Regions from separate parts of the Streptomyces sp. GbtcB6 genome, predicted to be linked through region 2. Evidence: riboswitches for the same ligand, from Rfam matches in the RefSeq annotation. Region 2 holds a riboswitch; the other holds the start of a gene.
What was found. A riboswitch is a leader RNA that binds a small molecule or an ion and turns the genes downstream of it on or off. The one in region 2 is predicted to bind ZMP and ZTP.
Positions count from the first base shown of each region.

Region 1: it holds a riboswitch for ZMP and ZTP, as region 2 does, so the genes downstream of both, KVT45_RS39865 (glycine hydroxymethyltransferase) here and KVT45_RS03840 (bifunctional 5,10-methylenetetrahydrofolate dehydrogenase/5,10-methenyltetrahydrofolate cyclohydrolase) in region 2, are expected to answer to the same signal.

Region 1 is NZ_JAGXJL010000035.1:61,230-64,619, reverse strand. Features, by position in the region: gene KVT45_RS39875 (glutathionylspermidine synthase family protein) at 1-27, shown strand, start outside; gene rocD (ornithine--oxo-acid transaminase) at 108-1,313, opposite strand; ZMP/ZTP riboswitch at 1,418-1,508, shown strand; gene KVT45_RS39865 (glycine hydroxymethyltransferase) at 1,541-2,995, shown strand; gene trpS (tryptophan--tRNA ligase) at 3,142-3,390, shown strand, end outside.
Region 2 is NZ_JAGXJL010000002.1:199,585-202,974, reverse strand. Features, by position in the region: gene KVT45_RS03845 (CU044_5270 family protein) at 1-930, shown strand, start outside; gene KVT45_RS03840 (bifunctional 5,10-methylenetetrahydrofolate dehydrogenase/5,10-methenyltetrahydrofolate cyclohydrolase) at 942-1,790, opposite strand; ZMP/ZTP riboswitch at 1,817-1,899, opposite strand; gene KVT45_RS03835 (hypothetical protein) at 1,916-2,083, opposite strand; gene KVT45_RS03830 (nuclear transport factor 2 family protein) at 2,071-2,436, opposite strand; gene KVT45_RS03825 (hypothetical protein) at 2,610-2,906, shown strand; gene KVT45_RS03820 (ABC transporter ATP-binding protein) at 3,002-3,390, opposite strand, start outside.

The DNA.
Region 1 (3,390 bases), on a different contig from region 2:
CGCTTCTTGCCGCACGTGATCCTCTAGCGCCCCGTCAGGGGCGCGGGGAACTGCGCGACAAGCCACGACGCACCGGCACTCGCGCTCTCACTCGCGGCGGCACCCCCTCAGGCGCTCAGCACCCCCCACAACTGCTCCACCCCCCACTCCAGATCCTCCTCCTCCACCACCAGCGGCGGAGCCACCCGCACCGTCACCCCGTGCGTGTCCTTCACCAGCACCCCCCGCTCCATCAGCCGCTCCGAGACCACCCGTCCCGACCCCACCTGCGGATCCACGTCCACCCCCGCCCACAGCCCCCGCCCCCGCACCGCCGTCACCCGCCCGCTCCCGGTCATCTCCGAAAGCCGCCGGTGCAGCAGCTCCCCCAGCTCGGCCGCCCGCTCCTGGAACTCCCCGGTCCGCAGCATCGCGATCACCTCCAGCCCCACCGCACAGGCCAGCGGATTCCCGCCGAAGGTCGACCCGTGCTCCCCGGGCCGGAACACCCCGAGCACCTCCGCGCTCGCCACCACCGCCGACACCGGCAGCACCCCGCCCCCGAGCGCCTTCCCGAGCACGTACACATCCGGTACGACCCCCTCGTGCTCGCACGCGAACGTCCGCCCGGTCCGGCCCAGCCCCGACTGGATCTCGTCGGCGACGAACAGCACGTTCCGCTCCCGGGTCAGCTCCCGCACCCCCGCCAGATAGCCCGCCGGCGGCACGATGACCCCCGACTCGCCCTGGATCGGCTCCAGCAGCACCGCGACCGTGTTCTCGGTCATCGCGGCCCGCATCGCCGTCAGGTCCCCGTACGGCACGATCTCGAAGCCGGGCGTGTACGGCCCGAAGTCCGCCCGCGCCTCCGGATCCGTGGAGAAGCTGATCACGGTCGTCGTACGCCCGTGGAAGTTCCCGCCCGCCACCACGACCTTCGCCATCTCCGCCGGTACGCCCTTGACCCGGTACCCCCACTTCCGGGCGGTCTTCACCGCCGTCTCCACGGCCTCCACCCCCGTGTTCATCGGCAGCACCATCTCCATCCCGCACAGCTCGGCCAGCTGGGTGCAGAACGCGGCGAACCGGTCGTGGTGGAAGGCCCGGGACGTCAGCGTCACCCGCTCCAGCTGCGCCTTCGCCGCCGCGACCAGACGCGGGTGGCCGTGCCCGAAGTTCAGCGCCGAGTAGCCGGCCAGGAAGTCCAGGTACCGGCGCCCCTCGACGTCCGTCATCCAGGCGCCGTCGGCCGTCGCGATCACCACCGGCAGCGGGTGGTAGTTGTGCGCGCTGTGCGCGTCGGCGGCGGCGATGAGGGCTTCCGTAGTGGTCACGGCGACTCCAGGGGACGCGGTGGGACTGCCCCCTTTCCTACCCTCTGCCCCTGCCCGACTGGTGGACGCCACGGCCCTCGGGCCCGGCGTGCCCGGTAATGTGATCCACGGGCCGTGACTGGCGCGCTGGGATGGGACCGACCATCGGGGAGCGGCCCGCGTCCTGACCGAGTGCCGTGCGCCTGGGCCGAACCGTGAATGCCGAACGCCATGTCCGGAGGTCCCGAATGTCTGACACGTCTGCGCCCCTGTCCACCGAGTCCAAGGCCTACCGCGCCGCCCTCGACGTCATCCGCGCGGTCGAGCCGCGGGTCGCGGACGCCATCGGCCAGGAGGTCGCCGACCAGCGCGAGATGCTCAAGCTGATCGCCTCCGAGAACTACGCCTCCCCGGCGACCCTGCTCGCGATGGGCAACTGGTTCAGCGACAAGTACGCCGAGGGCACCGTCGGCCGCCGCTTCTACGCCGGCTGCCGCAACGTCGACACCGTCGAGGCGCTCGCCGCCGAGCACGCCCGCGAGCTGTTCGGCGCGCAGCACGCCTACGTCCAGCCGCACTCCGGTATCGACGCCAACCTGGTCGCCTTCTGGGCCGTCCTCGCCGACCGCGTCGAGGTCCCCTTCCTGGCGAAGGCCGGCGCCCGCCAGGTCAACGACCTCTCCGAGGCCGACTGGGCCGAGCTGCGCCAGGCCTTCGGCAACCAGCGGATGCTCGGCATGTCCCTGGACGCGGGCGGCCACCTCACCCACGGCTTCCGCCCCAACATCTCCGGCAAGATGTTCGACCAGCGCTCCTACGGCACCGACCCGGCCACCGGCCTGATCGACTACGACGCGCTGCGCGCCCAGGCCCGTGACTTCAAGCCGCTGATCCTCGTCGCGGGCTACTCGGCGTACCCCCGCCTGGTGAACTTCCGGATCATGCGGGAGATCGCCGACGAGGTCGGCGCGACCCTCATGGTCGACATGGCGCACTTCGCGGGCCTGGTCGCCGGCAAGGTCCTGACCGGCGACTTCGACCCGGTCCCGCACGCCCAGATCGTGACCACGACCACCCACAAGTCGCTGCGCGGCCCGCGCGGCGGCATGGTCCTGTGCGACGACTCCCTCAAGGACCAGGTCGACCGCGGCTGCCCGATGGTCCTCGGCGGCCCCCTCCCGCACGTCATGGCCGCCAAGGCCGTCGCCCTCGCCGAGGCCCGGCAGCCCGCCTTCCAGGACTACGCCCAGCGCATCGTCGACAACTCGCGCGCGCTGGCCGACGGCCTGATGCGCCGGGGCGCCACCCTGGTCACCGGCGGCACGGACAACCACCTCAACCTGATCGACGTCGAGACGTCGTACGGCCTCACCGGCCGCCAGGCCGAGACGGCCCTGCTCGACTCCGGCATCGTCACCAACCGCAACGCGATCCCGGCCGACCCGAACGGCGCCTGGTACACCTCCGGCATCCGCATCGGCACCCCGGCGCTCACGACCCGTGGTCTCGGTACGGCCGAGATGGACGAGGTCGCGGGCCTGATCGACCGCGTCCTGACCGCGACCGAGCCGGGCACGACGAAGTCGGGAGCACCGAGCAAGGCCTCCCACGTCCTGGACGAGAAGGTGTCGACGGAGATCGCCCAGCGCGCGACGGACCTGGTCGCGGGCTTCCCGCTGTACCCGGAGATCGACCTGGGCTGATCGACGCCGGTCAGGGGCAGCGCCCCTGAAAGGGGCGCGGGGAACTGCGCGACAAGCCCCCACCGGGCCCGCAGTCCCCCGCGCTCCGAAACCACTCCACCCGTCATGGGCCATCCACCCCCTCGCCCTCTGAGAGAATGGTGAACATGGCCTCTGATCGACCCCGCGTGCTCTCCGGCATCCAGCCCACCGCCGGCTCGTTCCACCTGGGCAACTACCTCGGCGCCGTCCGCCAGTGGGTAGCCCTCCAGGAGTCCCACGACGCCTTCTACATGGTCGTGGACCTGCACGCGATCACGGTCCCGCAGGACCCCGCCGACCTGCGCGCCAACACCCGGCTCGCCACCGCCCAGCTGCTCGCGGCCGGCCTGGACCCGGACCGCTGCACCCTCTTC
Region 2 (3,390 bases):
GCCGCCGGCCCCCACTTCGGCGACGGCCCCCTCGACCACACCGCCGAACGGCACCTCGCCCGGCTGCTGCACGAGCCGCGCCCCGTGCGCCGGACCCGGCCGCGACTGGCGTGGGGGCTGGTCGCGACCGTCGCCGTGGTCGCGACCGCGCTGACGCTGCTGCTCGGCGGTTCCGCCGGCACCCCCGCGCTCGCCGCACCCCGGCCGCTGACCGTCCGCGCCCACTCCGTGCCCGTACCGCTCGCGGACGTGGCGGAACTGGCCGCCGTCGCGGCCCGGGACGGATCGCCGGCCCTGCGCCAGGGCACCCATGTGCAGTCCTGGAGCCTGGGCATGAGCGACGACAAGCCGCCCGTCACCCTCCCCGAGGAGAGGGTGGTGCGCTGGCGGGCCGACGGCAGCCACACCGAACTGGTCGTGGCCACCGACCCGGGCCGCCCGGGCCGCCCGGTCCTCACCGACGAAGGCGACACACCGCGGCTCGTCGAGGACGGCCATGTGCTCAGCCGGCGGACCTATCCGCCGATGTGGGGCGACGCCCCGCCGCTGGCGACACCCCCGCACGACCCGGCGAAGTTGCGCACCTACCTGACCGAGCTGAACTACACCGACACCCTCAGCACGCCCGAACTCCTCGACGCGGCTGCGGAGTTGCTGGACAACTGGACACTCGGCGCCCGTGAGTCGGCGGCGCTGGCCGAACTCTTCGCGAAGGCCGGCGGACTGCGCCCGGTGGGGGAGGTCACCGACCGGCTGGGCCGCACCGGACAGGCGTACGTCTGCGACGACGGCTCCGGGCAGCGCCGGATGCTGATCCTGGACCCGGCCACCGGGACCGTCCTCGGCATGGAGGCCGTGCTCACCCGGGCCGACCCCGACTACGGCGTGAAAGCCGGGGCCGTCATGCAGTACAGCGTCTGGATGCGCTGAGCGCGTCCGCGTCACACACCGAGCTGCCGGGCGGCCGCCGTCACCGTCTGCTCCAGCAGCACGGCGATGGTCATCGGGCCGACCCCGCCCGGCACCGGCGTGATCAGCGAGGCCCGCTCGACGGCGTTGTCGAAGTCCACGTCGCCGACGTTGCCCTCGTTGTAGCCGGCGTCGAGCACGACCGCGCCCGGCTTGATGTCCTGGCCCCGGATCAGCCGGGGCCGGCCCACGGCGGCCACCACGATGTCGGCCTCGCGGACGGCCGCCGAGAGGTCGCGGGTGCGGGAGTGGCAGTAGGTGACGGTGGCGTCGCGGGCCAGCAGCAGCATGCCGGCCGGCTTGCCCAGGATCGCGCTGCGGCCGACGACCACCGCGCGCTTTCCGGCCGGGTCGACGTCGTACGCGTCGAGCAGGCGCAGGATGCCGCCGGGCGTGCAGGAGACGAAGCCCGGCAGGCCGAAGCTCATCGTCGCGAACGACGCGAAGGTCACGCCGTCCACGTCCTTCTCCGGCGCGATCGCCTCGAACGCGGCCCGCTCGTCGATGTGTTCGCCGACCGGGTGCTGGAGCAGGATGCCGTGCACGGCCGGGTCGGTGGACAACTCCCGCAGTACGGCGACGAGTTCCTCGGTGGTCGTGGCGGCGGGCAGGGCCACGTGCCGGGAGGCGATGCCCGCCTTGCGGCTGCGGTTCTGCTTCATCCGGACATAGGTGACGGAGGCGGGGTCCTCACCGACCAGCACGGTCGCCAGACACGGCGTGACACCGGTCCGTGCGGTGAGGTCGGCGGCCTTCTTCGCGGTCTCCTCGACGATCCGGCGGGCGACGGCGGTTCCGTCAATGAGACGGGCCTGGGTCATGCGGCACACTCCTGAGCTGGTTCGACCTTGATCGCCCAGGCGCACGGCATCGACAGTGCGGACCGCTCCCCGGTGGTGCTCCACCTCAGCGCCAGTCACGGCCCGCCCCCAGCGTAACCGAGCCGTCAGTGCTTCCTGCGGTGGTGCGGCGCCCGCAGGACCGTCCACAGCAGCAGGGCGGACCAGCGGCGACGCGGGCGGCGGGCGTGTCCCAGGGCCGCCCGCGCCGAGAAGGTCCAGGTCAACCGGGAGCTGACCTGGACCCTCGCGGTCCTCCCGACTAGTCGTCCCATGCCTGGATCATGATCTGTTCGGCGATCTTGCCGTCGCGCAGCGTGATCATCGACTCGGCGAGCACCCGGACCCCGTCCTCGTACTCGCAGGACTCGGTGTATGCGGCCGTGTCGCCCTGGACGACGCAACGGTCCAGCTTGTGTGTCATGTCGCGGCTGTAGACGTCGTCCAGCAGCGCGGCGATGTCCTTGCGGCCGTGCAGGATCCTGGGGTGGCTGGGCTGGGTGTTGCGGTCGACGATGCGGATCTCCGCGTCGTCCGCGTAGAGCGCCAGAAGGGTGTTCCCGGTGTTCCCCTCTATGGCCCGGCGCAGCGTGTCGGTGTCGAACGTGGAACCGGTCGCGGTGCCCATGGTGACCTCCTGCGGGAGCCCGCGACCCGATGCGGAGCAGGCCGCGCGAGCCCCTCACAACGAGCCTCCTCCGCCCCGCCGGGCTCGGCAAGCGCAGGCCGCGCACTCCGTCTGACGGGTGAGGGGGACCGGCTGCCCGTGTCCGGCCCGGCGCCGGGGCCGTTGCTGAGGACATGATCTCAACACGACGTATCGTCGCCGCCGTCGGTCTCGCCGTCGGGGTCACCGGCCTCGCCGCGCCGCTGGCGAACGCGGCCGACGCGAGCGCGCAGCACCCCGGGAAGCTCACCGCGCTCGGCGTGCTCGACTCCATCGCCCGCAGTGACATCCCGGCGCCGTACAAGGACGAGATCCCGAAGGTCTCGGAGCAGGTGCAGGGGCTGAACGGAGTCCAGAGACTGGGCGAACTGCACCAGGTCACCGACCTGGCCGCGCCCGTCATGGGACTGGTACCGGGCATCGAGAACTGACCCCCGCCCGCATCCCGAGGGCCGTCCCGGAACCGGGGCGGCCCTCTTCCGTACCCGGTCTCCGGACGTCGTGACCGGTGCCCGGCTCGCGTGTCTCAGTGCTCGGCGGCGAGGAACTGCGTCGCCGCCAGTTCCGCGTACAGCGGGTCCGCCGCCACCAGCTCGCGGTGTGTGCCCACCGCGCGGACCCGGCCGGCGTCCATGACGACGATCCGGTCCGCCATGGTCACCGTCGACAACCGGTGCGCGACCACAAGCACCGTGGTCGACCGCGCCACATCGGCGACCGTGTCCCGCAGCGCCGCCTCGTTCACCGCGTCCAGCTGCGAGGTGGCCTCGTCCAGGAGCAGCAGCCGGGGCCGGCGCAGCAACGCCCGGGCGATCGCGACCCGTTGCCGCTCCCCGCCCGACAGCTTGGTCCCGCGATGGCCGACCAGCGTCTCCAGCCCCTGCGGCAGCCGGGCGACCAGACCGTCGAGCCGGG